DNA from 2 places in the Fusibacter sp. JL298sf-3 genome. Region 2 is predicted to be linked to the other one. Evidence: a T-box and tRNA genes for the amino acid it is inferred to sense, from the RefSeq annotation. Region 2 holds a T-box; the other holds one or more tRNA genes.
What was found. A T-box is a leader RNA that pairs with one kind of tRNA and senses whether it is charged. The one in region 2 lies ahead of trpS (tryptophan--tRNA ligase), so its partner is inferred to be a tRNA-Trp.
Positions count from the first base shown of each region.

Region 1 (7,057 bases), 720 kb from region 2:
TCCTTAGATATATTGGGATTGCCCTTGAGCAACTCATAGCCTTTTTGCGTGTGCGACTGAAAAATCTTTGATTCCGAGGGGGTTATCTCCTCTTTCTTAAGCAACAGTCCCGGCGATATCTGTGCTTTTCCAATATCGTGCAACAATCCCGCCAATGCAATTTCTCTGATAGTCGATAAGTCAAGACTGAGCCACTTGCCGATCATCGCTCCGAGCATGGACACGTTGACGGCATGTGTCAGCTGATAATCCTCCTCTAGCGATACCAGTCTGAGGCTACCCAATACATCATTGTCCTTTAGAAGTTCTTCCAGAAGCGGTGTCAAAGACGTTTTAAGAGACTCTAGGGCGTCGTTATCCAGCATTCCTTCCCGAACCTTGAAAAAAGTGTCCTTATAGACATCCAGCACGTTTCTGTAGCAAAAGCTCAACTGCCGATACTTTTCGTCTGTTAAAAGCTTGTATGCCGAAGCATCTTCCACGCGCTTAACCTCTTCAGCAATGTAGACAAAATCAATTTGATGGCGCTTGAAGTAAGCCAGATGTTTTTCTGTAATCTGCGTTCCTTCAGATAAAATTATATTCCCCAAATCATTAAAAACGTCTTTCGACAAACAATCTCCAACTTTTAGTCCGTTTACAGGTATGCCCTTCATCTGACCTCCTAGAAAGCACTGTTTTTCCCTTGTACACCCTCGGTGACGCACACTATTCACTCTATACCCGAAGCCACTTTATTGCCCATATAAGTGACTGATATACCACTTTAATCACTTTTGACAAAAGCCGTTTCTTCTACTATACTGATACCATCTTAAGACATGCTTTACACGAAGTCTTAGTACACTTTATAGTATCACAATTTCTGTTTTTTGACTACATGTCACCTATGGATTTTATTACGAGGAGCTGCCTATGAAACTGATCAAAAATACTGCACCCACTGCCTATAGGCCAACTTGCATTGAGCCAGACCGAACGTACTGTGTGATTGACATCGAGACACGTGGGCTCGGCTATCGACACGACATCATCCTCATTGGACTCGTCTTTTTTTCCAGTTGCCACTCAGAATGTGATGTTCTTCAACTCTTCAACGATGACGGTCTATCAGAACGCGAGTTGCTCTGCACCTTGCTCGACCTACTAAAAAGTCGGCCTGTAGACGCGTTTATTTCTTTTAACGGTGACGCATTTGATTTTTCTTTTATCAACGCCCGCTTAAAGCACCATCGTTTTTCTACGACGCTGAGCAAGGCGTTCGACATCGATCTTTTAAAAATTGTTCGTCAAAATAAGAACCGCTTCAATTTAGACGCGTATACGCTGAAAAACATCGAGCGCTTTTTCAATATCGACCGCGTTGACACCATCTCCGGAAAGGAGAGCGTTGAACTCTACGAGGCCTATTTGGCTCATCCAACACCGGCTTGCGAAGCGATTATCTGCCGTCACAACTACGATGATATTGTAAACTTACTGCCTCTATACGATCGAATTGCCAGCTTTGTCGACATGAAGCCGTTACCTGTGGTCGACGTCGCCGACAACAAGTGGGCTATTTCTAATTATTATATCAAAAATCATCATTTAACGGTTCACTTTTCAACGGTCTTCTTCCCAGAAAACGCTTCGGTTGACATCGTCAAAATCGGTTATCGCCTTCAAAAAAAAGAACATTTTTACGAGCTTTCACTGTTGTTAAAGGGATTCGGCAACAACACTTTATGGACAGTCGACACCGATTCGGTCTACGGCATCCCTTTTCAAGAGCTGAGCAATGAAGCCAAACAAGGACATATTCTCTACAACGAAGGCGTGTTCTATGAAGCCAACATCTATTCACATTTAGAGACTCTATTGAAAACATATCCTGAGCTCGCTCTTTTTTAGGGCGAGTTTTTATGTAGTGACAATAAAAAAAAACAACGCGTATGCGTTGTTGAGTGTGGTGCCCAGAGGCGGAATCGAACCACCGACACGGGGATTTTCAGTCCCCTGCTCTACCGACTGAGCTATCTGGGCTAATTGTGGTGGGCATAAGTGGACTCGAACCACCGACCTCACGCTTATCAGGCGTGCGCTCTAACCAGCTGAGCTATACGCCCACAATTATGGTCGGGGTGGCAGGATTTGAACCCGCGACCCTCTGGTCCCAAACCAGATGCGCTACCAAACTGCGCTACACCCCGATATAAATATGAAATTAAGATGGCAGGGGTGACAGGACTTGAACCCACGACACGCGGTTTTGGAGACCGCTGCTCTACCAACTGAGCTACACCCCTATTTTGAATCATGGTGGGCCTTCAGGGACTCGAACCCCGGACCATCCGGTTATGAGCCGGGCGCTCTGACCAACTGAGCTAAAGGCCCAAGAATGGCGGAGAAGGAGGGATTTGAACCCTCGCGCCCCGTAAATAGGACCTACTCCCTTAGCAGGGGAGCCTCTTCAGCCACTTGAGTACTTCTCCATTTTTGGCGGAGAGGGTGGGATTCGAACCCACGTGGGCTTGCACCCTAACGGTTTTCAAGACCGCCCCGTTATGACCGCTTCGGTACCTCTCCTTTTGGTGATCCATCCGCGACTCGAACGCGGGACACCCTGATTAAAAGTCAGGTGCTCTACCGACTGAGCTAATGGACCCAATATGAATTTGGCTGGGGATACAGGATTTGAACCTGTGAATGACGGAGTCAAAGTCCGTTGCCTTACCGCTTGGCGAATCCCCAATGTTTTGAAAATGGTGGGAGTAATAGGGATCGAACCTATGACCTCCTGCTTGTAAGGCAGATGCTCTCCCAGCTGAGCTATACTCCCATGGAGCGGGTGAAGAGAATCGAACTCTCACGACCGGCTTGGAAGGCCGGGGCTCTACCATTGAGCTACACCCGCATGTTGGTGGAGGGAGAAGGATTCGAACCTTCGAAATCGACGATAACGGATTTACAGTCCGCCCCCTTTGGCCACTCGGGAACCCCTCCACTGTATTAAATTAAGATGGAGCCGGTGATGGGACTCGAACCCGCGACCTACTGATTACAAGTCAGTTGCTCTACCAATTGAGCTACACCGGCATAAATGGCGATCCAGAAGGGACTCGAACCCTCGACCTCTAGCGTGACAGGCTAGCGTTCTAACCAACTGAACTACTGGACCGCGTTGAGAACGAATTAACGTCCTCTTAAAATGGTGACCCCTAGGGGAATCGAACCCCTGTTACCGCCGTGAAAGGGCGGTGTCTTAACCGCTTGACCAAGGGGCCAAATCTGGTAGCGGCGAGTGGACTCGAACCACCGACCTTTCGGGTATGAACCGAACGCTCTAGCCAACTAAGCTACGCCGCCATAATGGTTGCGGAGGCAGGATTCGAACCTGCGACCTTTGGGTTATGAGCCCAACGAGCTGCCACTGCTCCACTCCGCGATATTGGGTATTTCTAATGGTGCCGAGGACCGGAATCGAACCGGTACGATGTTGCCATCGCAGGATTTTAAGTCCTGTGCGTCTGCCAGTTCCGCCACCCCGGCACTTTTGGCTCCAAGGGTGGGATTCGAACCCACAGCCTATCGGTTAACAGCCGAGTGCTCCACCGTTGAGCTACCTTGGAACATAAATCAGCAACGTTCTACTCTCCCAGGCAGCTGCCCGCCAAGTACCATCGACGCTGGAGGACTTTACTTCTGTGTTCGGTATGGGAACAGGTGTTGCCCCTCCGCCTTCGTCACTGAATTATCTCTTTAGCTCGTGTTTTCTCTCACCAGCGAATTATATTATATCATAATCACTTTAGTGCTGTCAACACTTTTTTGTTGCTTTTTTTAGGGTTAGTACCCTGAAAACTGTATATATAAGAACCGATAAATCCTCTTAACTCTAAAGCGTGGTCAAGTCCTCGACCTATTAGTACCTGTCAGCTGAATGCATTGCTGCACTTACACCTCAGGCCTATTACCATATTATCTTCATGGGGTCTTACTCTATTAAAAGATGGGAAATCTCATCTTGAGGGGGGCTTCGCGCTTAGATGCCTTCAGCGCTTATCCCTTCCAAACTTAGCTACTCAGCAGTGCTCTTGGCAGAACAACTGATACACCAGAGGTTTGTCCATCCCGGTCCTCTCGTACTAAGGACAGCTCCTCTCAAATTTCCTACGCCCACAGCAGATAGGGACCGAACTGTCTCACGACGTTCTGAACCCAGCTCGCGTGCCTCTTTAATGGGCGAACAGCCCAACCCTTGGGACCTACTTCAGCCCCAGGATGAGACGAGCCGACATCGAGGTGCCAAACCTCCCCGTCGATGTGGACTCTTGGGGGAGATAAGCCTGTTATCCCCGGGGTAGCTTTTATCCGTTGAGCGATGGCCCTTCCATGCGGTGCCACCGGATCACTAAGCTCGACTTTCGTCCCTGCTCGAGATGTCTCTCTCGCAGTCAAGCTCCCTTTTGCCTTTACACTCTTCGCGCGATTTCCAACCGCGCTGAGGGAACCTTTAGGCGCCTCCGTTACTCTTTAGGAGGCGACCGCCCCAGTCAAACTGCCCACCTGACATTGTCCTAGAACAGGATCACTGTCCATAGTTAGAATAACGGTATACAAAGAGTGGTATCCCAACAGCGACTCCTATAAGACTGGCGTCCTATATTCTTAGTCTCCCACCTATCCTGTACATCATATACCATTATCCAGTGCCAAGCTGCAGTAAAGCTCCACGGGGTCTTTCCGTCTAGCTGCGGGTAACCGGCATCTTTACCGGTACTACAATTTCACCGAGTCCATTGTTGAGACAGCGCCCAAATCGTTACGCCTTTCGTGCGGGTCGGAACTTACCCGACAAGGAATTTCGCTACCTTAGGACCGTTATAGTTACGGCCGCCGTTTACTGGGGCTTCAGTTCTGTGCTTCGCCTAAACTAACACTTCCCCTTAACCTTCCAGCACCGGGCAGGCGTCAGCCCCTATACATCATCTTTCGATTTAGCAGAGACCTGTGTTTTTGGTAAACAGTCGCTTGGGCCTATCCTCTGCGGCCGGATCTAGCTCTTAACCTAATCCGGCACCCCTTCTCCCGAAGTTACGGGGTCATTTTGCCGAGTTCCTTAACAATGGTTTTCTCGCGCGCCTTAGTATTCTCTACTCTCCTACCTGTGTCGGTTTACGGTACAGGCACCTGCTCCCTCGATAGAAACTTTTCTTGACAGTGTGATATCTGCTGCTTCGTTACTTAAGTTCACTCCCCATCACAGCTCATCCTCAGTAGCGCGGATTTGCCTACGCTACAGACTCGCTGCTTGGACATGCTCTTCCATTCGCATGCTCAGCATAACCTCCTGTGTCATTCCTTCTCTCAAACGGGTCTCGGTGGTACAGGAATCTTCACCTGTTGTCCATCGCCTACGACTTTCGTCCTCGGCTTAGGTCCTGACTTACCCTGAGCGGACGAACCTTCCTCAGGAAACCTTAGGTTTTCGGCGGACGGGATTCTCACCCGTCTCTCGTTACTCATGCCAACATTCTCTCTTGTGTGATATCCATAAGTCCTTGCGATCTTACTTCACCTCTCACACAATGCTCCTCTACCAATTGTCTAAACAATTCCATAGCTTCGGTAGCAAGTTTTAGCCCCGGTAATCTTCGGCGCAGGATCACTCGACTAGTGAGCTGTTACGCACTCTTTAAATGAGTGGCTGCTTCTAAGCCAACATCCTAGTTGTCTGTGCAATCCCACATCCTTTTCCACTTAACTTGCATTTTGGGACCTTAGCTGATGGTCTGGGCTCTTTCCCTTTCGACTATGAATCTTATCACACATAGTCTGACTCCTGAGTAAAAGATATCGGTATTCGGAGTTTGATAGTCTTCGGTAGCCGGTGAAAGCCCCTAGGACATTCAGTGCTCTACCCCCGTATCTCTTAACTCAAGGCTAGCCCTAAAGCTATTTCGAGGAGAACCAGCTATCTCCGGGTTCGATTGGAATTTCTCCGCTATCCACATGTCATCCCAACCTTTTTCAACAGATATGGGTTCGGGCCTCCAAGAGGTTTTACCCTCGCTTCACCCTGCACATGGATAGGTCACCCGGTTTCGGGTCTACGCCATACAACTTATTCGCCCTATTCAGACTCGCTTTCGCTGCGGCTCCGCACCTGAAGCGCTTAACCTTGCTGCATAACGTAACTCGTTGGCCCGTTCTACAAAAAGTACATGGTCGTTCTTTAACGAACTTCCACTGCTTGTAAACATAGGGTTTCAGGTTCTTTTTCACTCCCCTCCCGGGGTTCTTTTCACCTTTCCCTCACGGTACTGTGCGCTATCGGTCACCAGGTAGTATTTAGCCTTGGCAGATGGTCCTGCCTGCTTCCCACAAAGTTTCACGTGCTCCGTGGTACTCCGGATCAGTACGTTCGATCTTCCCCTTTCGCCTAAGTGGCTCTCACACGCTTCGGCGGACTTTCCCAAGTCCTTTGGCTAGGGTACCTTCTACTTGATATACTGTCCACACCCCCTCGTCCGAAGACTTGGGTTTGGGCTGTTTCCCGTTCGCTCGCCGCTACTTAGGAAATCACTTTTGTTTTCTCTTCCTTCGGGTACTTAGATGTTTCAGTTCCCCGAGTTCCCTTCCTATGACCTATGAATTCAGTCATGGATACCTAGACATTACTCTAGGTGGGTTCCCCCATTCGGACATCTACGGATCGGCGCTCGCTTGCAGCTCCCCGTAGCTTTTCGCAGCTTACCACGTCCTTCTTCGGCTCCTGGTGCCAAGGCATCCACCCTATGCTCTTAGTAACTTGACCTTACTTTTGAGTTTGAGTTTTTACTTTGGCTTACATTGTTTTCAATGCTTGCTTTTTTACTAACTTAATAGTCGGTTCTATATATACAGTTTTCAAGATACTAATTCACGAAATTTGAAATGCAAATTTCGAGGGATGCGTCAGCATCCTAAGACGTCAGTCTTGAATTCGTGTGAGGCACTTTCTGAAAGAAAGTGACGAATACTCGTCCAAGATTACATCTTGTTTTGAAAGTTCCTAGAACCCTCAAAATTAAAC
Region 1 is NZ_CM132608.1:1,179,673-1,186,729, forward strand. Features, by position in the region: gene ACR6HW_RS05795 (HD-GYP domain-containing protein) at 1-656, opposite strand, end outside; gene ACR6HW_RS05800 (ribonuclease H-like domain-containing protein) at 916-1,893, shown strand; tRNA gene ACR6HW_RS05805 (tRNA-Phe) at 1,950-2,025, opposite strand; tRNA gene ACR6HW_RS05810 (tRNA-Ile) at 2,032-2,108, opposite strand; tRNA gene ACR6HW_RS05815 (tRNA-Pro) at 2,116-2,192, opposite strand; tRNA gene ACR6HW_RS05820 (tRNA-Trp) at 2,213-2,288, opposite strand; tRNA gene ACR6HW_RS05825 (tRNA-Ile) at 2,300-2,376, opposite strand; tRNA gene ACR6HW_RS05830 (tRNA-Ser) at 2,382-2,474, opposite strand; tRNA gene ACR6HW_RS05835 (tRNA-Ser) at 2,480-2,568, opposite strand; tRNA gene ACR6HW_RS05840 (tRNA-Lys) at 2,572-2,647, opposite strand; tRNA gene ACR6HW_RS05845 (tRNA-Gln) at 2,659-2,733, opposite strand; tRNA gene ACR6HW_RS05850 (tRNA-Val) at 2,746-2,821, opposite strand; tRNA gene ACR6HW_RS05855 (tRNA-Gly) at 2,823-2,896, opposite strand; tRNA gene ACR6HW_RS05860 (tRNA-Tyr) at 2,901-2,985, opposite strand; tRNA gene ACR6HW_RS05865 (tRNA-Thr) at 3,003-3,078, opposite strand; tRNA gene ACR6HW_RS05870 (tRNA-Asp) at 3,084-3,160, opposite strand; tRNA gene ACR6HW_RS05875 (tRNA-Glu) at 3,192-3,266, opposite strand; tRNA gene ACR6HW_RS05880 (tRNA-Met) at 3,272-3,348, opposite strand; tRNA gene ACR6HW_RS05885 (tRNA-Met) at 3,353-3,427, opposite strand; tRNA gene ACR6HW_RS05890 (tRNA-Leu) at 3,445-3,531, opposite strand; tRNA gene ACR6HW_RS05895 (tRNA-Asn) at 3,537-3,611, opposite strand; rRNA gene rrf (5S ribosomal RNA) at 3,617-3,733, opposite strand; rRNA gene ACR6HW_RS05905 (23S ribosomal RNA) at 3,885-6,799, opposite strand.
Region 1: it has a tRNA-Trp gene. The T-box ahead of trpS (tryptophan--tRNA ligase) is inferred to sense a tRNA for this amino acid. The anticodon was not compared.

Region 2 (7,057 bases):
GCGCATCAATTAACCCCTATGGGAACGATTTTAGAGGGCGACCTACAAGCCATTATGGCACTTGTGGCACAAATGCACGAAGTGCCGTTTGAAAATGGTGCCAAGCGCGTGTCGACGAGTATTAAAATAGATGACAGGCGGGATAGAATGGGTTCAATGGCGCAGAAGATAGCGTCGGTCACATCGAAGTTGGAGGGGATTTAATGGAGCCACTTAAAACAGATCGCCTTCGACTAAGGGCATGGACTTATGAGGATGTACCGGCGCTGTACGCCTATGCAAAAGACGAACGCGTCGGGCCTCAAGCGGGATGGCGCCCGCACAAAAGCCTTTCAGAGAGCAAAGACATTGTAAAGATGTTTATCGATAACGGCGATGTCTACGCCATTGAGTGGTGTGAAACCGGCGAAGTCATCGGCAGTATCGGCTTGCATCAGCGCAAGATAGACGAGGCTTCAGGTGGTCTGGACTATGAACTGGGCTACGTACTCAACCCCGATTATTGGGGTCGAGGCATTATGGTGGAGGCGGCAAAGGCGTGTATGGCTTCTTTGAAAGCACAAGGGGTTGAACATCTTTGGTGCGCTCACTTTGATTTTAACGCCAACTCCAAGCGGGTCATAGAAAAGCTTGGCTTTGAGTACATTTACACAAGGGAGAAGCGCCTTGAAAACTTGGACAACCGCTTGTGTCAGACGCTTTATTACAAGTTGAAACTTTAGGGGAAAATGCAGAGCTGAGCTCTGCGTTTTTTTTTGACGGTAAGCGTTAGTCTTAGACGTCAGCGCAAAACAGTTTGATGCGCTGGGAGAGGGGGCTAACGTAAATTTTCTTGACAAGTGCATAGAAGGGGCGTATACTTACTTCATAGGTTAGTTACATAACTGATTAACCAGCTAACGAAGGAGGTAAAATTGTTTATCGACTATACTTTGCCGACGCCGATTTATGTTCAAATTGCCGAAGCCATTAAAGAGGAAATTCTTTCAGATGCACTCTGTACAGACGAACGCGTTTATTCGACGAATGTCTTGGCGGCGCAACTCGAAGTCAATCCAGCGACGGCGTTGAAGGGGCTCAACCTTCTTATTGAAGAAGGAATGGTCTACAAAAAGAGGGGGATTGGGATGTTTGTTTCAGAAAATGCCAAAGCTCTAATCGTGGAAGAACGCAAGCGGTATTTTTTCGATGTACAATTAGAACAGGCGATTTTAACCGCTAAGAAACTAGGCATTACACGAGAAGCTTTGATGGGATTGATAGACGAGAAGTACAAAGGAGGTGTTTTATAATGGCTCTAGAGTTTAAAGAGATTACAAAGGTTTATAAAGGCGGCGTGTCTGCCTTAGATGCCGTTTCGACGACGATGGCTTGCGGTCAGATAATCGGGTTGTTCGGCGAGAACGGCGCCGGTAAAACAACGCTTTTAAAATTGCTTTCCGGTCGATTGTTTCCCACGTCTGGGGAGGTCGTTGTGGATCAGAGCGATGGGCATATCTGTATGGTTACCGATAGGGACTTTGAAAAAGTAGATATTACGGTAAAGCAACTGTTTAAAGTGGCGCGCCCTTATTATCCGTCGTACGACGTCGACTACGAAGCGAAGCTGGTCAACACCTTTCAAATTCCGGTTAAAAAGCGATACAGTCGGTTGTCAAAGGGGGAGCGCGGTCTTGTGTGCACCGCTTTGGCACTGGCGAGCCGGTCACCTGTAACGGTACTCGACGAAACATTTGTCTCTGTAGACGTCGGTACGCGAAAACTTATTTTCGAAAGACTGATTGACGATTATATGCGAGACAACCGCACGTTTATCTTAACGACGCATCATGCCAACGAGTTGTCACCGCTGCTTGACCATGTTTTGATTTTGTCTGAAGGCAAGCTCGTCATCGACGCCACTTATGACGATGTGCGCAGACGCGCGTTTGAGATTAAGATGCCTACAGATCTGGTGGCATCGCTATTAGATAACAAAAGACGACTTCATACATCACAGTTCGGACAGCAGTCTGTATGCGCCATTTACGATGTGTTAAACGAAACGGAGCGTCGTCAGTTGGAGGCGCGTGGCGCAGTAATTTCCCAGCTTTCCTTAGACGACCTCATCCTGTACAGCAAGCGAATAGGAGGGACGTATGTGGATTAAACGCATTTTTAAAGAGCTTCAGATGCTCTACTTAATATTTGGCTTAGTGACACTAGGGAACCTCGCTATTCAAATTCCCGTTCAACACTGGGCGAACCCCAACACCGCCTACCAAGTGGTCGCCCTGATTTTCGCTATACTCTCGCTTGTCGTCGCGGTAATACACGGTATTGCCATGCCTTTAATCAACTACAAATACGCCATTGTTTTTTCAGCACCTAGAAAACGTACTTTAAAAGAAATCGGCCGCTATCAATGGCTGGTGGTTCTAGTGGGCAGCATCGTCGCCTATGTTCCCGCGGTAGCCCTGTCTTTAAGAAGCATGACACATCTGCAATGGATTGGTGCGTCACCTACTGCAGGCTTTTATTTTAAACTGTTGATGCTCCTGCTACTGGCATCGTCTGCAGTAATGACACTTGCAACGGCAGTCGTAGTGCTCTATTTAACCAAGCCGCCACTTAGGGCCACTGCTCTATGTGTCGCAGGTGTTCTAGCGCTCAACATTCTGCTGTTGCCGCTGACTTCTCTACCCACCCAGTGGCTCTTACCGGCGATTGTGGGGATTTGCCTGATACCGATTTTATTTCTTCGCCCTTACAACCACATCAAACTTGAAACTTCCGATTTCAGGTAGCCTTTCTTGTGACGCTCGTGTTACAATAGTTATAACACGACGTTAAAGAAGGGATGTTTTATGGCTTTTGAGATTGAATCGACGATTACATTTTTAAAGGGCCTGAATTTAGAGGCCGTACACGCATTTTACAATACATTTCTCGGATTGCCCTTAGCTGTTGATCAAGGGCGTTGCCGAATTTATAAAAGTCCGTCCGGGCTCATAGGCTTTTGCGAACACTATAAAGAAGCGGGCTCGGCGGGCCTCGTGTGTTTTGTTTTAAAGGATAGGACCGCGGTTGATGCCGTATATAGTGCCCTAGTATCTAAATCGGCTTCACTGGGGGCTTCTGCAACTTCAGAGCCGATGTTTAAACCCGAATTCGGCATCTATCAGTTTTACGCTCTAGACCCTTCGGGAAACCGCATTGAGTTTCAATGCTTTGAGTAGAGGGGGGCAGTTTTGAACGACAAGTTTACTTTTTTTGATTTAGAGACCCCCAACAAACTGAACGACCGCATTTGTTCTTTTGGAATCGTGCACATGGTCGACGGTGAAGTGGTGTTCGAGCACGAGTATTACGTAGATCCTGAGGCGTATTTCGATCCGTTTAATGTGGATCTCCACGGTGTCACCGCGGAAGCGGTGAAGGATGCGCCGACTTTTAAAGCGCTTTGGCCTGAAGTGGCACCTTATTTTACAGACGCCGTCATCGTCGCCCACAATGCGCGTTTCGATTTAACGGTTCTCACAAAAGTGTTGTATTATTATGAAATCGAGATTCCCGAACTGCGCTATGCCTGTACGTGGGAAATGTGCAATCAGCGCTTGGAGTTGCCGCGGTACAGTTTAGACGGCATCTGCGAAACCTTTGGGATACCGCTTGAGAACCATCACAACGCCATGGCGGATACTTGGGGCTGTTACGGTATTTTTATACGCCTCTACCAGTTGTTCGGCTTCACAGCTGAAGACGTCAAACTGTTTCACCCTAAAATCAACGACCGCTATGTACGTCGCAGTGCGCTTAATATCAGCCTTTCCACTGAAACCTGCGACTATATTGACGCCTTGGAAGGCCCTCTGATATTTGAGGGCAAGTGGTTTTGTTTGACCGGCAATTTCAGTTTCGGTTCCAAGGGCGATGTCACGGCTTTTATTACTTCTAAAGGCGGTGTTTGTGTGGCACAAGTGTCGAGAAAGGTGGACTATCTCGTCGTAGGCGCTCTTGGAAGCAGTCGATGGGTGTGCGGTTCTTTTGGGACGAAAATTCAAAAGGCACTGTACGTCAAGGCAAAAGGCGTGGACTTGAAGATTCTTAAAGAAAGCGATGTTCTGTAGCAGCTTGACTTGCCCCTGTACATCGTGTACAATAGGCTTCAGTGAAACCGTTGATTGAGAAGAGTAGACTTTTTGAAGATTTAAAGAGAGCCGTTGTTGGTGAGAGACGGCATTGGGAGAAAAGTTGAAGTGGGCTCATGAGGGCAACCCGAATTCAGTAGGCGTTGACGGAAACTCTAACCGTTATGATGAGAGCATATGATGGTATGTGACAAATAGACAATTAAGGTGGCTTCTATCCTGTAATGGATAGGAGCTTTTTGTATTTTTCGTGGTTCATCGCTTGTATCAAGGCACTTTGAGTGCTTTTGGGTGCTGAACGCCGAGCTTTATAAAACCACACTTAATGGTGCACATGCCTCACAGTAATTAGGGAGGTATTTTTTATGCAAAAAAGAATTTTAACAGGCGAACGCACCACCGGCAAACTTCATTTGGGACACTATGTCGGGAGTTTAAAAAACCGCGTTGCACTTCAGGACACATACGATACGTATGTCCTACTTGCCGATGTCCAAGCGATGACCACGCATTTTGAGTCGCCGGCTCTGATACGGGAAAGTGTTCTCGACGTCGCTCTCGACAACTTGTCGGTGGGTTTAGATCCCGAGAAGGTGACTTTGGTTCAGCAGTCACATGTGGCGGCAATTGCCGAACTCACGGTATTTTACTCAATGATTACAACTGTGAACACATTGCGTCACAACCCGACGATTAAGTCGGAGATGGCACAGTACGGCACCAAGGAGCTGACCTATGGGTTTTTAGGTTATCCCGTTAGTCAAGCGGCGGATATAACCTGTGTTCACGCAGATTTGGTGCCGGTCGGCGAAGATCAGTTGCCGCATATCGAACAGACGCACCGCATCGTAAGGAAGTTCAACAGCCTTTATGGGGACGTACTTAAAAGGCCAGAAGCTTTGCTGAGTGATGTGCCCCGGCTTCCGGGGCTCGATGGCAACAGCAAAATGGGCAAAAGCCTTGGCAACGCCATCTATTTATCCGATGCGGCAGATGTTGTGGCCACTAAAGTGCGATCGGCGGTAACGGACCCTTCGCGGATTTCACTGAAAGACAAAGGCCACCCTGAGCGCTGTGTGGTTGCCACTTATCACAACGTCTTTAATCCACTTGAGGCCCCTGATATATCGGCGAGATGCAGTGGGGCAACCTTGGGCTGTGTCGCCTGTAAGGGTCGATTGACTGAGGTGCTCAACACGTTGCTCGAGCCCATCCGCATACGGCGTTCGCACTACGAAAATAGAGTGGATGACGTCGTCTCTATTATCGCCGAGGGGTCGGCTAAAGCGCAGGCCATTGGTGCTGAGACAGTGGCGGCTGTTAAATCTGCCATGCATTTGAACCTGTACAAATAGCCCAATTTATGATATATTTCGGTTAACGAATTAAAATGTGAAAGGATGTACACCATGGCAAAACTATTTGAACCGTTTCAAGTTAAAAATTTAATGCTTAAAAATCGTTTGGTAATGGCGCCAATGTGTCTTTTCTGTGCAGAAGAGGACGGTATCGCAACGGCATTTCACGTACAGCACTACGCGTCTCGCGCTGTTGGTGGCGTTGGGCTGATTGTTGTGGAAGCTACCGGCGTGGAGAGTAGAGGCCGTATTTCAAGTGCCGATTTAGGTCTTTATACAGAAGCTCAGGTTGAAGCGCATCGACAGCTTGTATCCAGTGTTCATCAAATGGGGGGCAAAGTTGCTGTGCAGCTTGGACACGCCGGTGCCAAATGCGGTGTCGAAGGGGTGACGCCTATCAGCGCGTCGGCAGAGCGTTTCAGCGAGCGCTATGCGGTTCCCACGGCCATGTCGCAGGCGCTGATAGATGAAACGGTTGCCGCTTTTGCAAGTGCCGCAGAGCGTGCTGAAGCAGCTGGTTACGACGCCATCGAAATCCACGGCGCGCACGGCTATTTGATTCACCAGTTTCTGTCGCCTGTGATGAACAAGCGCACAGATCTCTATGGCGGTTCTGAAGAGAACCGTTTGAGGTTTTTAAAAGATGTATTAAACGCCGTAAAGACCAAGTGGCCGGCTGAGAAACCGATTCTTTTAAGAGTTTCCGCAGAAGACTATGCGGAAGGCGGCAATTGCCCTGAAGACATCGGCGCTATGGTTGCAAAGGTAAAGGCACTTGGCGTAGACGTGGTACACGTCAGCTCCGGTGGTGCGACACCTGAGCCCGTTCCGACATTTCCGGGGTATCAAGTCCCAATGGCGTCAGTGGTTAAAGCGTGTACCGGTTTGCCGACGATTGCAGGTGGATTGATCACTACACCTGAACACGCCGAGTCCGTGCTTGCCCGTGGGGAAGCCGACTTAATTTATTTGGGTCGAGCATTGCTCAGAGACCCATATTTCCCACACCGTGCGGCGCATGCCCTTAAGGTGGCGGACTACAAGTGGCCGGCGCCCTATGCGCGGGCTGTTGAATAGATGAAAATTAACCTTTAAAGAAATGCGCTTAGGCGCATTTTTTTTTATGCAACAAGGTTTGACGGGGAAAGGGTGCATGGATATGAATGAAGTAGCAAAATGTTAAAACTGCGGTTATACAATTGAAATACAACCAAAAACTTATGGCGGCGTTGACCTCAATGACAAAGCTGCTATAATTAAATTATCTGGAGAACTTAAGGTCCTTCGACTGATAGTTGCTATAATAGGATCGTTGGTAATTTCAACAATGCAACTGCCTTCTTATTCAATTGGTGTAAGATACTATTGACAATGCTATTAATGTGATGATAAATGTCATTGCACTTGTTGGTGGGGGCTTTGGCAATATAGCAAAGACAGTACTAAAAGAAATTTATTTTGCAGCGGAACTTGCAGCAGATTCTGGTGTTGTGAAGGCTATTGTTAAGTCAAGTGGTGGAATCACCGGATTTTTAGACGATTTAAAATCGTTTGGAAGCAATTTTATAT
Region 2 is NZ_CM132608.1:456,203-463,259, reverse strand. Features, by position in the region: gene ACR6HW_RS02285 (MTH1187 family thiamine-binding protein) at 1-204, shown strand, start outside; gene ACR6HW_RS02280 (GNAT family N-acetyltransferase) at 204-722, shown strand; gene ACR6HW_RS02275 (GntR family transcriptional regulator) at 915-1,292, shown strand; gene ACR6HW_RS02270 (ATP-binding cassette domain-containing protein) at 1,292-2,149, shown strand; gene ACR6HW_RS02265 (hypothetical protein) at 2,139-2,786, shown strand; gene ACR6HW_RS02260 (VOC family protein) at 2,847-3,218, shown strand; gene ACR6HW_RS02255 (exonuclease domain-containing protein) at 3,231-4,109, shown strand; T-box leader at 4,151-4,355, shown strand; gene trpS (tryptophan--tRNA ligase) at 4,496-5,485, shown strand; gene ACR6HW_RS02245 (oxidoreductase) at 5,540-6,565, shown strand; gene ACR6HW_RS02240 (hypothetical protein) at 6,871-7,057, shown strand, end outside.